DNA from 2 places in the Sedimenticola thiotaurini genome. Region 2 is predicted to be linked to the other one. Evidence: predicted binding sites of a transcription regulator. Region 2 holds the regulator's gene; the other holds the start of a gene.

Region 1 (6,635 bases), 110 kb from region 2:
CCTGGATTTCACTCAGGGTCATGGCGGTGGAGAGATCCAGGGTAAACGTGTCGGAACCGACGGTCAGGGTCAGTTCATCACCCGCTGTACCACCAAAAGTGGCTGAATCGGCAAACTCTGCCGATCCCAGCTTGTGCTGCTGGGCCAAGCGATTGACGGTAACGTTATAGGAGGAGTTAACCGCATCGGTATCGGAAGAGGCAGTGAGCACATCGCTGTCAGACGCGCTGGCCTTGCTGGCCTGGAAGGTGTCCGCTTCCGTCAGTTTTTCCATGGCACTCTGCAGGGATGAGAGGCCGCCTTTCAGGGTGCCGTAAGCAGACAACTGGGCCTGCGCCTCGGCTTCCTTCTGGTAGAGCCGGGTCAGCGGCTGCTGCTCAACTTCCATCAACTGGGAGACGATACTCGTGACATCGAGTCCTGATCCCAGTCCGGGTGATGAGATGGCCATCTGTTTCTCCTGGTGTTGCTTGCAGAGCCCCGTCAATTTGGGCTAGATTTTCCTGTTGAGTCGGCCGTTCCGACCTGCCAGCCTGATTGCCAAACGGCAGAATCAGGCAGCTGTTTAACCATTAAAAATCCGGTGACATCCCTGACACCGGATCAGCGTCTCATGCTTTAGCTTGAAACAAAAGCGATATTCCTTCATTCCCTTTAAAGATCGCTTCACTGGTTTCCCGGAGTCGCTGCTGCATATCCAGCACTTCTTCGGATGGAATACTGCGTACCATCTCGCCCGACTCCTTGTCGATTACCTTGATAACAGTCTTGCCACTCTCCTCATCCACCGAGAACTCCAGTTTACGCTGTACTGATTGGGCAAACTGATTGAGTTGTTCAACTGCATTATCAAGCTTCTGCTCAACCGGGACCGCCATCGTCTTCTGCCCGTCTTTGGCCTCACTCCCGGTGTCCGCCTGAGCAGTTTTGTCCACTCGCTGGATACCAGAGCTCTCCAGTACCCCAGAGGTACTCTTCACAGCGCTGGTCGATTGAGCGGACAAGTTGCTCAATACATTTTGCGAGATTTCGTTAACCATGGTTATCACCTGTTTTACGAGGGGCGGGGCAAACTACGCAATGCCCCGCCCTTCGCCCAGCTTACTGGAGAAGTGACAACACGCTCTGCGGCAGCGCATTCGCCTGGGAGACCATCGCCACACCAGCCTGCTGCAGGATCTGGGAACGGGTCATCTCTGCCGTTTCTGCGGCAAAGTCAGCGTCCTGGATACGGGAGCGGGCGGCGGAGAGGTTTTCGGAAGTCACTGACAAGTTGGTGATTGTGGACTCAAAACGAACCTGCACAGCACCCAGTTCCGCACGAAGCGAAGCAACATTCTGCAGTGCAAAGTCAATGGTTGACAATGCATCGCTGGCGTTACTCCGGGTCAACACGTCCAGATCATTCAGAACCGTATCAACAGCTGCTCCCGAGGTACCCAAAGCCAAATTTCCGCCTGCAGCACCGGCGTAGTTGATGGCCTCGCCAACATCGGCCACCAGATCAATACCGGAATAGACAGTAGCGTCTCCACCAAGGACATTATTCGATGCATCATCAACAATGGTAATAGGCTGTCCATCACTGTTGGAGAAAGTGATGTCAGTACCATTAACCGCTGCGGTCACACCAGTCTGATTGGAAACCGCATTGATGGCATCAACTGCGTCAGCGATCGCCTCGTTTGCACCAAAATCAACACTAACACCATTAATGACGATCGTCGTTGCAGCGGCATTCGCGGTATATCCAAGGTCGGCACTGGTTGAGGTTGCAGCCCTGGCAGTAACACCACTATCGCTCGATACCGCGTTGATGGCATCGATAACATCCTGCTGGGTTGTTGCGCCGGTAAGGTCAACAGCTTCGCCTTCAACGGTAAGATTATTGGCGCCAACCGCAGTTGCGATATCAGCGGCAGTCATCGACGCCCCTTCCAACTGGGCTGCACCCAACTGACTACCCCGGGCATCCACACCTGAAACCGATATGGTCTGGCCCGCATTGGCGCCAACCTGGAATACCAGGGTCGACAGACTCCCGTCAAGGATATTCTGACCGTTAAACTGGGTGCTGGTAGCGATCCGATTCACTTCCTGAATCAACTGCTGCACTTCGTTGTTGATCGCTTTTCGATCCGATGCCGAGTTCGTGTCGTTGGCTGCCTGAACCGCCAGTTCGCGGATACGCTGCATGGCGTCACCGGCGGTAGAGAGGGCGCCTTCGGCCGTCTGGGCGAAAGAGATACCGTCGTTTGCGTTACGCACCGCCTGATCCAGACCGCGAATCTGGGAAGTCATACGATCAGAAATTGCCAGGCCAGCCGCATCATCCTTGGCGCTGTTGATGCGCAGACCGGATGAGAGACGCTCCATGGCGGTGGCCAGGGAGGACTGGGATTTGTTCAGATTGCGCTGTGCGGTGAGTGAGGCAATGTTGGTGTTGATGATTTGTGCCATGATCTTGCTCCTTATTCCCCTTTAGCTACCACATCGGGTGCCCTCGGGGTCAGGTTAATATTTGGCGGATATATCGGATGGTTGATCTGATATTTACCGCCTCCGGTATTTGTAACGGCCATTCGCATGATTTCTTTAAGTGAAATTTAAAAAAAACCTGTGAATACCAGTACAAAAAATATTTATTTATTATCCCATTAAAAATCAGTCAGTTGAATAGGTGCCGCGGGATGAACAGATATTAATTATACCCACATGGCCATCCCGGGTGCTTCCCCTGGGGACCCAAAGCGTGCCCACCCTACCGGGTTAGTCCGTCAAAGGTCAGTTGGTCGTGACCACTATCCCATTCAGAGCCTTCCCGGCAGGTTCCCCTTGGCATAAAAATCGACCTCACCTATCCGCTAGAGGTAGTTGAACAGGGAGAGCCCCTTTACCTTTACGTAGGCCTGTTGTGCCGCCTGCAGCGCCATCATCTGGGTCTCGAAACGGGATATGGTTTCAGTATAATCCAAATCCTGCTCATCGGAACGGTACATCTCCAGGTTCAACTTGAGATCCGCATTCACCGACTCCTGCTCTTCTACCGCATTCAGACGGGCCCCCACGCTGGCCCGGATCTCAACGATATTCTCCATGGCCAGATCCACATCGGTGATATAACGGCCCACCGATTGCCCCGATTCCAGATCAGATGCCAGTTGATCGATCGTTTCAAAGATACTGCGTTTTGAACTCACCGGTAAAGTGGTGCCTGCCGTCAGACCCGTGGTGGTAGTGGTGGCACTACCCGCCATAGCCACCGTCACACCTGTACCTCCGACAGCCGTCAGGGTCAGGGTGTTGGCTGGCGTGGTGTTGAACTCTGCGGTCACGCCGGTCTGGCTGGTGGCCGCGTTGATGGCATCCCGCAACTGGGTTGCCCGCTCTGCTGCAGTAGCAGCAGCCGGCAGGGCACCGATACTGATAGCGCCGTTACCGTTCCCCCCATCGATGGTGATGTCGCCTGCCGCAACAGCGGTGAGGACAGTTGGAGCGGCCACGCTGACCGTGGCAAGCGGTCCGGTAGCAATATCCATAAAGGTATCAAAGCCGTTATCCCCGTCCGCCACAGTGCGGTCCGATGCGATCTGTAACTCCCGCTGGCCGTTGTCACCGTTGTAGCTGTAGACACCCAGGTTCCTGGAGAAGGGCTGACTGCCGGTCTGGTAGCCGGCAAACAGATACTCGCCACCGCTGTCCCTGGAGTTGGCCATGGAGAAGAGCTGCTCACTCAACTGCCGGACCTCGGAGGCGATGGATGCCTTGTCTGCCAACGCCAGCACATCATTGCTGCCCTGTACCGTCAGTTCCCTGACCCGCTGCAGAAGGTCTGTGACCCCTTCCAGGACCCCCTCCTCCGTCTCCAGCCGGGTGGTCAGACGACCAATATTGCTCTGGTACTGGGTAAGCGTATCCATGGCGCCATTGAGTCCCATCACCCGAACGGCGCTGGCCGGATCGTCCGAAGGGGTCAATACCCGCTTGCCCGATGAGAGTTGTAGCTGGGTTTCACTCAGATCGCTCTGCTGCCGCAGCATGGAACTGAGCGAACGTTCAGTGATCATCTGGGTGGAGATACGGATCATGGTTACCTCCTGATCGCGCTGATCAGGCTATCGAACAAGGTGTTGGAAACGGTGATCACCTGGGCTGCCGCCTGGTAGGCCTGCTGGAACTTGATCAGATTGGCCGCCTCTTCATCCAGGTTAACACCACTGATGGAGAGCAGTGAATTCTCATGCCGTTCCCGCAGTCCATCGGTGGCATTGAAGCTGACCTCGGCCTGGTGGGTTTTGGTTCCCACCTCAGAGACCAGCTGACTGTAGGCCTCCTGGAAAGTGGCGGTTTCAGCCCCGCCGCCGGTCTGCCCCAGCAGGGAGTTGGTGGATTGCAGATCGGCCAGTTTCAGCACATTGCGATTATCACCCACGCCGCTGCTGTTATTCTCGATCACAAAGCGATCACCCGCCGCCGGCGTACCGGTAATGGTAAAACTCATCCCACCATAGGCAGGGAACGAGAAAGTGGCGCCATTAGGCTGGGTGGCGGGATCGTAGGCAATGGTACCACCTGGACCACCAGTAACGGTAAAACCCGGTGCACCGGCGTGGGCAGTAGCACTCCATTCCAGCGTAATGGTATCCGGGGCCGACAGAGGCAGGTTTGCTGTACTGCTGTAATCGGGTTGGGATATCTCCCCGCTCCCCTGGTTCGCACCACCGGCCGAATTGGTCGATTGAATTGCCCGGATCGGACCGGCAGCCGCTATTTCACGGGGATCACTGATCAGCAACTCCATCGTATTAGCGGCGTTACGGGTCGGTTGAATCAGGAAACGGTCACCAGCACTGGCAGCGGCGGATATGGAGATAGAGATACCATCTATTTCGGCGGTGCTATAGGGGTAGCTACCCCCGGTATTAATTGTGGTTACCTGGCCGTCGGAGAGACGGGTCAGGGTGAATTCATCAGCCACATTAGTGGCCTGCAATTCATAGTCGCTGGCGGTCAGATTACCGGTATCCAGGTACGATGCAGACACCACGGCGGTACCGGTATTGTAGGCGTTTTCCAACACGCCGATGGTTGGTGAAGCAAATAACTGCCCACCGAAGTTACCATCCAGATCCAGACCCAGCTGATGCTGGCTGTTGAGTCGGTCGGCCATGCCGATCGCCACCAGGCCCAGTTGATTCATGGCAGGATTCAGAATCTCTTCACGGTAGTTGAGCAGACCGCCCAACTCGCCTCCGGAGAGCTGGCCGGTTACTACCTGGGTGCCTAAGCTATTGCTGAATGCGATATCCTGTTGACTGGGATCACTGCTGCTGTTTACCGAAGTCAGCGTGGCATGGGTACTCTCCATCACCAGCGCCTGCCCTTTCCCGATAAACACATTCCAGGCTCCATTATCCTGCGGCACCACGCTGATACCCACCAACTTGGAGAGTTCATTCAGCAACACTTCCCGCTGATCCAGCAGATCGTTGGGGGAGTCCCCGCCTGAGGCGCCCAAGGCTTCCACGATCCCCTGGTTGACCTGGGCGATGGATTGGGCCAGCCCGGTAATTTCATTGGCCAGATCATCCATCTCCTGGTTCACGTTCTTGTTGGCATCAATAAACTGCTGACTCAGGTCATGGTACCGATTGACCAGGGAGCCCGCTTCCGACAGCATCACCTGCCGGGTCGCGATGGAAGCCGGGTCATCCGCCACACTCTGGACGGCATCAAAAAAGTCCTGGATGGCGGGATCAAGTCCGATGTTGGTATCTGCCAGCATGTTGTCGATCCGGCTGGCATGATCAAAATAGCTCTCCATCTCCGAAGCGGAGGTCTGGGCCGAGCGCATCTGGGTAGCCAGAAAATCGTCATACATACGCTCGATTTGGGTTACCTGGACGCCAGAGCCCACGTAACCCACACCGGTCAGTTGCGGGATCTGGGTAGAGTAGTTGACCCGCTGACGGCTGTATCCCTCGGTGTCCGAATTGGCGATATTGTGCCCAGCGGTTGTCAACGAACGCTGAAACGCCAGCAGTGCCGAGGTGCCTATATTGAGTATGCTTGCCATCTGTTCTGTCCTGTTGTGGCTGACGCTGCTACTGAGAGCCTGGGTTGGGGGGGAATCCCATGTGCATCAATGTCATCCGCTTGGCCACAAAAAACCTGCCTACCCGATATAAAGCAAGGTCGCCCCTGCCATATCGATTCTGCCGGCGACCCCTGGATATCATAGCGACCGTTCACCCTGAACCTTGAGCCGTTCCACTGCCCGGGTCATTTCCGGACCGTTCAGTACGGCATTGATTTTATTTGCATATTCCGGGTCAGTGGCATAACCGGCCCGCTGCAGTTCGGAGAAATAGGCCTGGCTGTTTTCAGCCGCTCCCAGCGCTTCGCTGTAACGGGGATTGGATTTCACGAAGTCGACATAGTCGTGAAAACTGTCCCGCAGCGATTCATAGGAACGGAAAGCGGCCCGCTTCTTCACCGCCGTACCCTCCTCGTACTCCAGGGTGTTGACGCTTACCCGATCACCTTCCCAACGGCTGTCCGCCTTGATGCCGAACAGGTTGTTGGAGAGCGCACCATCCGCAGAACGGATCAATTTTTTACCCCAGCCGGTCTCC
Region 2 (9,433 bases):
CCTGCTGCGACATGATAAACAGGTTCACCCGGCGGTTTCTCCTTCTACCCTCTGGGGTATCGTTGCTGGCCAGCGGACGGAACTCACCATAACCGATTGCGGCCATCCGTTCCGATGCCACACCCAACTTGGCGAAATAGTGGACCACACTGGCAGCACGGGCAGCGGAAAGCTCCCAGTTGGAGGGGAAGCTGATGGTACTGATTGGCACATTATCGGTGTGACCTTCCACATTGATCATGTTACTGAGTGGCTTGACGATCAACACCACTTTGCGCAACGCTTTCAGGGCCTCTCTGGAGAGTCGGGCGCTGCCGCTGGCAAACAGCATGCTGCTCTTCATCTCCACACCGATGCCCCGTTGTGTGCGGGTTACCTTGACCAGCCCCTGGTCCACGTAGTCCAGCAGTGCCTGCGACAGTTCATCTTCCACCGCTTCCAGGGGGCGATAACGGATCTGGGTTGAGCCGCTCACTTCCTCTGTGGGTATGCTGCTGGGCTGAATCGGTTGCGGCAGGAACGGTGCGCCAACCTGTGGTTCAAGACTCCGCAACTCCTCCCCGACCTGAATCGGATCATCGGTGCGAATCGGGGGGGCGACAAAGGCTTCGATCAGGGTATTCGACAATACCCGGTACTTACCATCATTGACTGATGAGATGGAGTACATGACGACAAAGAAGGCAAACAGGAGCGTGATAAAGTCGGCATAGGAGACCAACCATCGCTCATGGTTCTCCGGCTCTTCCTGTCGTCGTCTGCGGGCCATCAGATAATATATCCCTGCAACTTCGATTCGATATTGCGCGGATTCTCCCCTTCGGCGATGGAGACAATACCTTCCACCACCATCTCCCGGAAGTGGGTCCTGGCCAGCGCCAGTGTCTTCAGCTTACTGCCGAACGGGATCAGAAACAGGTTGGCCAATCCGACACCATAGATCGTTGCCACGAACGCTGCGGCAATCCCGCTGCCGAGTTTGCTGGGGTCTGCCAGGTTCTGCATCACATGAATCAGACCCAGTACTGCGCCGATTATACCGATGGTGGGTGAGAACCCTCCCATACTTTCAAATACCCGTGCAGCCTGGAGATCATGGTGCTCACGGGTCTCGATCTCCACCTCCAGGATGTTCCGGATCACTTCCGGTTCACTGCCGTCTACCAGTAACTGCATACCCTTGCGAATGAACAGGTCGGGCTCCTTCTCGGCAATATCCTCCAGCCCGAGCAAACCCTCTTTCCGGGCCACATTGCTCCAGTCGACCAGCTTCTTGATGGTTTTATCCAGGCGTTGTTTCGGGGGTATAAAGACCGCTCCGGCGGAGCGCAGCGCATGCAGGAAAATCGGCATCGGTGTCTGCAGCATAATGGCGCCGATTGTGCCGCCAAATACGATAACCAGTGCCGGCCCATTGGCCAGCGCACTCGCCTCGCCCCCCTCCAGGGCATTTCCCCCGAGGATGGCGCCAAATGCGACGATAATGCCTATTATACTGAGATAATCCACACTACACCGCCTTGATCAGGCTGGGCCCGATATCCGCCAGATCGAGCACCCGATCAGACAGCCCCGCCTTCTCCACCGATTGGGGCATGCCATATACAACACAACTCTCTTCGCTCTGCGACCAGACTGTCGAGCCACCCTCCTTGAGGGCCCGCGCCGCCTGTTTCCCATCAGCCCCCATGCCGGTCAGGATGATGGCCAACACATCACTCGGCATCAGCCGCGCCGCAGAGCCGAAGCTCACATCGACACAGGGACGATAAGTCTGATCCGCACTGCTCTCCTTGATTCGGATCACGCTATCCTCACCGCGTCGCTCCAGAATCATCTGTTTTCCGCCCGGAGCCAGATAGGCGTGGCCGGGACGCAACCGATCCCCGTCCGCCGCCTCCTTGACAGCCACCGCACTCTGGGTGTTGAGCCGTTCAGCATAAGCCGGCGTAAAGCTGGCCGGCATATGCACCACTATCAGGATCGGCAACGGAAAATTGGCCGGCAGCGCGGACAGCAGGGTCTGTACCGCCACCGGGCCACCGGTGGAAGCACCGATCGCCACCAGTTTGTAACCACCCCGGTGGACCGGGGCTGCGACAGCGGGGCGGACTGGCGGCTTAGTGGCCGGCTGAGGCCGCAGTAGCGTCCCCAGGCGCCGGTTCACCCCACGGGAGCCGATCGCGAGCACACGCCGGGCCAGCAACTTCGATGCCTCCTGGCCATTACTCCGGTCAAACTGCTTGGGCAGAAAGTCCACCGCCCCCGCGTCCAGTGCGTCGAGTGTCGCCTTGGCACCTTCATGGGTCAGCGACGAGAACATCAGGATCGGTATCGGGTTCTCCGCCACAATACGCCGCACCGCACTGATGCCGTCCAGTACCGGCATCTCCACATCCATGGTGATCACATCGGGCTTGAGCCGTCGGGCCTCGATAATGGCGCTCTGGCCGTCACCGGCAAACCCCACCACCTCGATCATCGGCACATCGCCCAGCATCGAGGCAATTCTTCTGCGAAAGAAGGCGGAGTCGTCCACCACCAGCACACGAACCCTGGAGGCAACCATTTAACCGTTATCCTCCATGTTGTGAGCGGCAAACTGCCCCGGGTTACGATAGTTGTGTTCAGCGACGAGCATATTTCCTCAGTAATCCTGGAATATCGAGAATGAGAGCGATATTGCCATCCCCGGTGATGGTAGCACCGGCCATGCCGTCCAATCCCTGCAGCAGCGCACCCAACGGCTTAATGACTACCTCCTCCTGTCCAATCAGGTGATCCACCACCAGACCGACCTGGGTATTCCCTACCGTGACCACCACCACATGACCGGTTGATTCCCGGTTATCCCGGTTGCTGTTGGGAACCAGCCACTGGTGCAGATAGAACAGCGGCAACGCCCGCTCCCGCACCATAATAGTCAATTGACCATCCACCACATTGGTCCGTTCCAGGTCGAGATTGAATATTTCCACCACGTTGGCCAGCGGCAGGGCAAACGGCTGGGTACCCAGCACCACCATCAGGGTCGGCAGGATTGCCAGTGTCAGCGGAAGTTTAATCGTAATCAGACTGCCCTTTCCGTACTCTGAATCGATCTCCACCTGGCCATTCATCTGGGCGATACGGGTCTTCACCACATCCATGCCCACGCCACGCCCGGAAACATCGGATATTTCGGTCTTGGTTGAAAATCCGGCCGCAAAGATCAGGTTATAACACTCTTTCTCATCCAGCCGTGCCGCCGCCTCTTCATCCATCATGCCTTTCTCGACAGCCTTGCGCCGCAGCACATCGGGATCCATACCCTTACCGTCATCAGCAATGGTCAGCAGAATATGATCACCAGCCTGCGCGGCGGAGAGCACCACTTTACCCACCCGTGGTTTACCGGCGGCTTCGCGCTCTTCCGGACTTTCGATACCGTGATCCACCGCGTTGCGCACCAGGTGAACCATGGGATCCGACAACGCCTCCACCAGATTTTTATCCAGATCGGTCTCTTCACCGTGCAGTTCAAGGTCGATCTCTTTCTTGAGACTGCGAGCCAGATCCCTGACCACCCGGGGAAAGCGGCCGAAGACCTTCTTCACCGGCTGCATCCGGGTCTTCATCACGGAGTTTTGCAGGTCAGAGGTCACCACATCCAGGTTGGCCACCGCCGTGGCCACCTCTTCATCCCCCAGCTTGGCCTTCAGGGTCTCCAACCGGTTGCGCACCAACACCAGCTCACCCACCATGTTCATGATGTCATCAAGCCGGGCAGTGTCTACCCGAATAGTGGTCTCTGCCGGCGGCTGTTTGCGGGCGTGTGCTTGCGGGTCATCCGTTCGTTTAGGTGATTTTGACGCTTTGGCCGGCGCTGGCTGTTTGATTGCAGGCGCCGGTTTTGCGGCGCCTGACCCAGTCGCTTGTGCCGGCGCAGCTGCCGGTTTAGCCGAGGCCGGGGCCGACTCGCTGGCCGGAGTTGCCGCCGCTCCATTGATTGCGCCAAACTTGCCCTTGCCATGCAGCTCATCGAGCAGCGCCTCAAACTCATCTTCGGTGATTTCATCCGAACTGGCAGAGGCCGCAGCGGGGGTCTTTGGTGTGGCCTCGCCAGCGGCCTGTTGCTCGGCAGCGGGCACACCATTGAATTTCCCCTTGCCGTGTAACTGATCCAGCAGGGCCTCAAACTCTTCTTCCGTAATATCGTCACCGTCAGCCGCCTGTGGCGTTGCTGCCGATGTGGCCTCTTCCGATACCGGCACACCGCCATGTTTGCCGGTGCCGTGCAGCTGATCGAGCAGCTTTTCGAACTCCTCTTCAGTGATCTCATCACCACCGAGAGCAGGATCTGACTGGGGGGCATCCGCCCCCTCGGCCACCATCTCCTCGACGGTGACCGCCTGTTCCGGTTCCGGTTCCGCTTGCGGCGCCGGTGCCACGGCAGCCTGATCGACCTGTTGCGACGCCTCGACAGACTCGCCGGCCGGCACCGCCAGTTGATGCAGTGTCTCTATCAGCTGGGCATCCGCCTCGTCCGGCTCTTCACCGGACTGGACCAGGGCAAACATTTCGTTCACCACATCCAGCACCTGTAACACGGCGTCCATCAGTACCGGATCAACCTGCCGTTGTCCCTGACGCAATACGTTGAAGACATCTTCCGCCCGGTGACACACCGTCACCAGGGGATCAATACCGAGGAATCCGGCACCACCCTTGATGGTATGAAAGCCGCGAAAGACTGCATTGAGCAGGTCATAATCATCGGGACGATGTTCCAGATCCACCAACTGTTCATTCAGTTGCTCAAGTATCTCCCCGGCTTCAATCAGGAAGTCCTGAAGGATCTCGTCATCCATATCAATGGCCATACTTCCACACCTCTAAAAGCCCAAACTGGATAGCAGATCGTCCACGTCATCCTGCCCGTTGACCAGATCACCCTGATCAATTCCGGGAACGCTCGGCCCTTCCAGTTTATCTGCGTCTTTTTGTTTTTCTGGCAATTTGGAACCCGATATCCGGACCAGCTGCACCAGCTTGTCCTCCACATCGTGCACCAGGGTAATCACCTGCCGGATAATCTGGCCGGTCAGATCCTGAAAATCCTGTGCCATCAGCACATCGGTCATGTGGGCATGCAGCTGTTTCGATCGTTCACTGGTCAGATTCAGGAACTCGGCCAGTTCACGGCTCAACTCTCTGAAATCGTCCACCGAGAGTTCACGCTTGCGGAACCGCTCCCACTGTTCCGATATTTCACTTGCCCTGCTGCCCAGTTCAGCAGCCAGGGGCAGGCTGGCTTCCACCGCACCCAGCGTGGTGTTGGCAGATTTCTCCGTCATGCTGATCACATAGGTGAGTCGCTCACTGGCATCCGGAATATCCACCTGGGCCATCTCGTTGATGCGTGGGTCCAGCAAAAATTCATTGATCGCTTCATGCAGTTCGCGGGTCAGACGACCCACTTCCAGAAACAGTTTGCTCTCAATGCCTTCGGTGAGCTGAGAGCTAACATGGATCGCCTCCGCTTCGTTCCCTGCTTCCAGGTGAGCCACCAGTTGCTTGGCCAGCATCAGACGTTCGTCAATGTCCATGTATTTCTCCAGACGGATTCGTCATGATTGCCGCTCAGCTATCTACACGTTCAAAAATCTTGTTGATCTTCTCTTCCAGGGTCACCGCAGTAAACGGCTTGACGACATAACCATTGACTCCGGCCTTGGCCGCCTCGATGATCTGCTCACGCTTCGATTCGGCGGTTACCATCAGCACCGGAAGCTTGACCAGGTTCGGATCGGCACGCACTGCCTTGAGCAGATCAATACCGGTCATGCCGGGCATATTCCAATCGGTTACCAGGAAATCAAAGTTACCTGACTGCAACATGGGTAACGCGGTATTACCATCATCTGCCTCCTGGGTATTGGTGAACCCCAGGTCCCGCAGCAGATTCTTAATAATCCGTCGCATTGTGGAGAAGTCGTCCACAATGAGAATCTTCATGTTTTTATTCAAGGCAACCTCCAAACTCGATGCCATTATTTGTTTTTACCGACCGATCAGAGTTTGTCTGCATCGGACAACCAATCTGCTAGACGGGCACGTAACCGCAGTGTTGCCTGGCTGTGAATCTGGCACACTCTCGATTCACTGACCCCCAGAACCTGTCCAATCTCCCGCAGGTTCATCTCTTCATCGTAATAGAGTGCAATCACCAATCTCTCTCGTTCCGGCAGACCGGCAATCGCCTCTGCCAGGGCCTGTTTGAATGCATCCCGCTGCATCCCCTCGAACAGACCGGCCGACTCAGTGTTGTCGCCATCAAACGGAAGCTCGCCAACTGCCTGCAACTCTTCAATACTGAAGATTCTGCAACCGGCGGCATCCTGCAGGATCCGATGGTACTGGACCAGATCCATATCCAGCACTTCAGCTACCTCCACATCCCGTGCGTCGCGGCCCTGTTCATTTTCGATGGCCCGCATGGCGTCTGCCACCATACGCGCCTTTCGGTGCACGGAACGGGGAGTCCAGTCGCTACGCCGGATCTCGTCCAGCATGGAGCCCCGGATTCGGATCCCGGCATAGGTTTCGAAACTCGCTCCCTGGCTGGGATCATAATTCCTGCTCGCTTCAAGCAGGCCGATCATTCCCGCCTGAATCAGATCATCCGCCTGCACATTGGGCGGCAATCGGTTCATCAGGTGGTAGGCAATCCGTTTGACCAGCGGCGCATGTCGATCCACCAGCGTATCCGCATCCATCTCCTGGATGGCCGTATAGCTAGCAAGCCCGCTCACCGGCTCATCTCCTGATTCTGGCTGCTGTACTGGATCAGCCGCTCCACGAAGAACTGCAGATGACCACCAGCGCCATCCGGTACAGGCCAGTTATCGGCCTTCTGCGCCAGATTCTTGAATATTTTTGCTATATGGCTACGCGGATTGGCCTGAACCACCGGTTTTTGTGATTTCACGGCCTTTCTGAGATTTTCGTCATACGGAATACTGCCCATGTAGGTGAGCATAACATCCAGGTACTGGTCCGTAACCCGGCACATCTTGTTATACAGGTTGCGCCCCTCTTCAGCACTGCGGGTCATGTTGGCCAGGATTCGGAAACGGTCCAGACCATACTCCCGATTCAACAGCTTGATCATGGCGTAGGCATCGGTAATCGACGCCGGTTCGTCACACACCACAACGATAACCTCCTGTGCCGCCCGGCTGAAGCTCACCACCGTATCCGAGATACCGGCTGCGGTGTCGATAATCAGTACATCCAGATCATTGCCGACATCACTGAAGGCCCTGATCAATCCGGCGTGTTCCGCCGCGCTCAGCTCAGCCATCTGCTGAACACCCGAGGCACCCGGCACAACCCGAATACCCGCAGGCCCCTGCAGAACCACCTCTTCCAGGGTGCGCTCACCGCTCAATACGTGGGACAGGTCATACTGGGGATGTAAGCCGAGCACCACGTCGATGTTGGCCAAACCGAGGTCGGCATCCAGCAGCATCACGCGACGCCCCATTTCAGCCATTGAAACGGCCAGATTGACCGATATGTTGGTCTTTCCAACGCCGCCCTTACCTCCGGTAACGGCGATCACTCGTACAGGTCTGGGTTGTACCATGCGTCTTAATCCTGCTGCTTGATCTGTAATTGCGTCAGCCATGAGCATTTGCTCTCGCACCTCCGAGGGCCAGTGCCAGGTATTCATCGGAATACCCACCTTCTCCGGTACTACAGGCGACCGCCTTGCTGACCAGTGTGTGTGAACGGGCCAGGTGCAGATCTTCCGGCACCTTCTGGCCATCGGCGACAAATGCCAGCGGTAACGCCTTATGGATCAACGCGGACAGCGCCCCGCCCAGTGAGCCGGTCTCATCCACCTTAGTGAGAATACAGGCCTCCGGCCTGGCAGTGCCAAAGGCGCCGATCGTCTGGATCAGAGATGAGTAGTCGGTGGCCGCAGAGAGGGTGAGAAAACTGCGCACACCCTGTCCGGCCACATCCAGCATGGAGAGCTGTTCACTGAGCCTGACATCCCGCTGACTCATTCCGGCGGTATCGATCAGGACCAGTCGCTTGCCGGTCAGGCCGTTCAATGCAACAGCCAGTTCCTCCCGGGTACTCGCCGTGCGCACCGGCACGTCCAGTATTCTGGCGTAGGTGTTCAACTGCTCCTGGGCACCGATACGGTAGTTATCGGTCGAGATCAGTGCGATCTGATGGGTGCCGTGGCGCAGGGCGAAACGGGCCGCCAGCTTTGCCACCGTGGTGGTCTTGCCTACCCCGGTGGGTCCGATCAGGGCGAATACGCCACCCTGCTCCAGCAGATCATCGCCCACTGTCTCCATTTTTGCCGCCAGATGGTAAAGCGCCTTTCGCCACGCCTGGTCCGCATTGGTGGCATCGCTAACAAGCTCCACCAGTTCACAGCAGATATCCGGCGTGATGGACAATTCCATCAACTTCCTGAACAGGTCCCGGTTCTCCGGCTTGTGATCCGCCATCTCCCGCCAGCTCAGCCCGGACAGTTCGTTTTCCATCATGCGACGCAGCGCCTTCATCTCCTGACGCATCTCCACCAGCACCGGATCCTGGCTCCACTCCACTTTGGGAACCACCTGCTCTTTCAGTTCGGTCACAGAGGCTACTTTAGAATCTCGCTCCCGGGTCGGGGCGACAGGTCTCTCCTCCTGGTGCAGGGGCCGAACCTTGTGGGATACGGATTGGGCAGGGGGCGGCGGCTCGTCTGCAAAAGCGGCGGCATCATAATCAATGGCCGCCATCAACTCGACGCCGCCATCAACTTTCTTGTTCGACAGAATCACGGCGTCGGAGCCCAGTGTCTCACGAACCTGTCGTAGAGCCTGCCTGATATCCGGCGCGAAAATGCGTTTAATCTTCATACCTGACTTTCCCCGCAGCCAGCTATCCGATCAAACGGCCTGTTTAAGTCACCATGCCGAGGTGTCCGATCGTGTAGCGGTGGCTGCCTTATGTTTCTGCACTTGGCCTGCCCACCGTGGCAACCACCTTGATTTTGCGGTTGTCCGGTATCTCGTTGTAGGAGAGCACACTCATTCCCGGTACGCTGTGTTTAACAAATCGCGCCATCCACATGCGAATCGGCGCTGCGACCAAAAGAATACTCTCCTGTCCTGCTGTCTCTTGCTGCTGAGCGGTTTCAACCAACGCTTTCTGCAGCTGTTCCGCCAGGCCGGGTTCAAACCCGACACCCCCATCCTGGGCAGGCTGAATAGTTTGCTGCAATATCTGTTCCAATCCAGGATCGAGCACCACAACAGGGATTTCTTCAACAGGACCAACAAGTTGCTGAACAATCGAACGGGAAAGCGCAACCCGGGCCCGGGCCGTCAAAGCGCCGAGGTCTTGACTCTGGGGAGCATACTCCGCCAATGTTTCGGCA

What was found. Region 2 encodes FliA, which starts transcription of late flagellar genes. Its sites were predicted from a motif close to GCTAAAGTTNNNNNNNNNNCNGCCGATA; they were not measured.
Region 1: the regulator FliA is predicted to act here: its motif matches at 2,573-2,600, upstream of AAY24_RS07820 (flagellin N-terminal helical domain-containing protein).

Annotation. Positions count from the first base shown of each region.
Region 1 covers NZ_CP011412.1:1,712,619-1,719,253, forward strand. Annotated here, with positions in the region: gene fliD (flagellar filament capping protein FliD) at 1-451, opposite strand, end outside; gene AAY24_RS07815 (flagellar protein FlaG) at 612-1,040, opposite strand; gene AAY24_RS07820 (flagellin N-terminal helical domain-containing protein) at 1,102-2,460, opposite strand; gene flgL (flagellar hook-associated protein FlgL) at 2,865-4,088, opposite strand; gene flgK (flagellar hook-associated protein FlgK) at 4,091-6,076, opposite strand; gene flgJ (flagellar assembly peptidoglycan hydrolase FlgJ) at 6,236-6,635, opposite strand, start outside.
Region 2 covers NZ_CP011412.1:1,598,553-1,607,985, forward strand. Annotated here, with positions in the region: gene motD (flagellar motor protein MotD) at 1-769, opposite strand, end outside; gene AAY24_RS07250 (flagellar motor protein) at 769-1,509, opposite strand; gene AAY24_RS07255 (protein-glutamate methylesterase/protein-glutamine glutaminase) at 1,511-2,569, opposite strand; gene AAY24_RS07260 (chemotaxis protein CheA) at 2,628-4,862, opposite strand; gene AAY24_RS07265 (protein phosphatase CheZ) at 4,875-5,588, opposite strand; gene cheY (chemotaxis response regulator CheY) at 5,623-5,997, opposite strand; gene AAY24_RS07275 (RNA polymerase sigma factor FliA) at 6,054-6,794, opposite strand; gene AAY24_RS07280 (MinD/ParA family protein) at 6,791-7,630, opposite strand; gene flhF (flagellar biosynthesis protein FlhF) at 7,665-8,912, opposite strand; gene flhA (flagellar biosynthesis protein FlhA) at 9,001-9,433, opposite strand, start outside.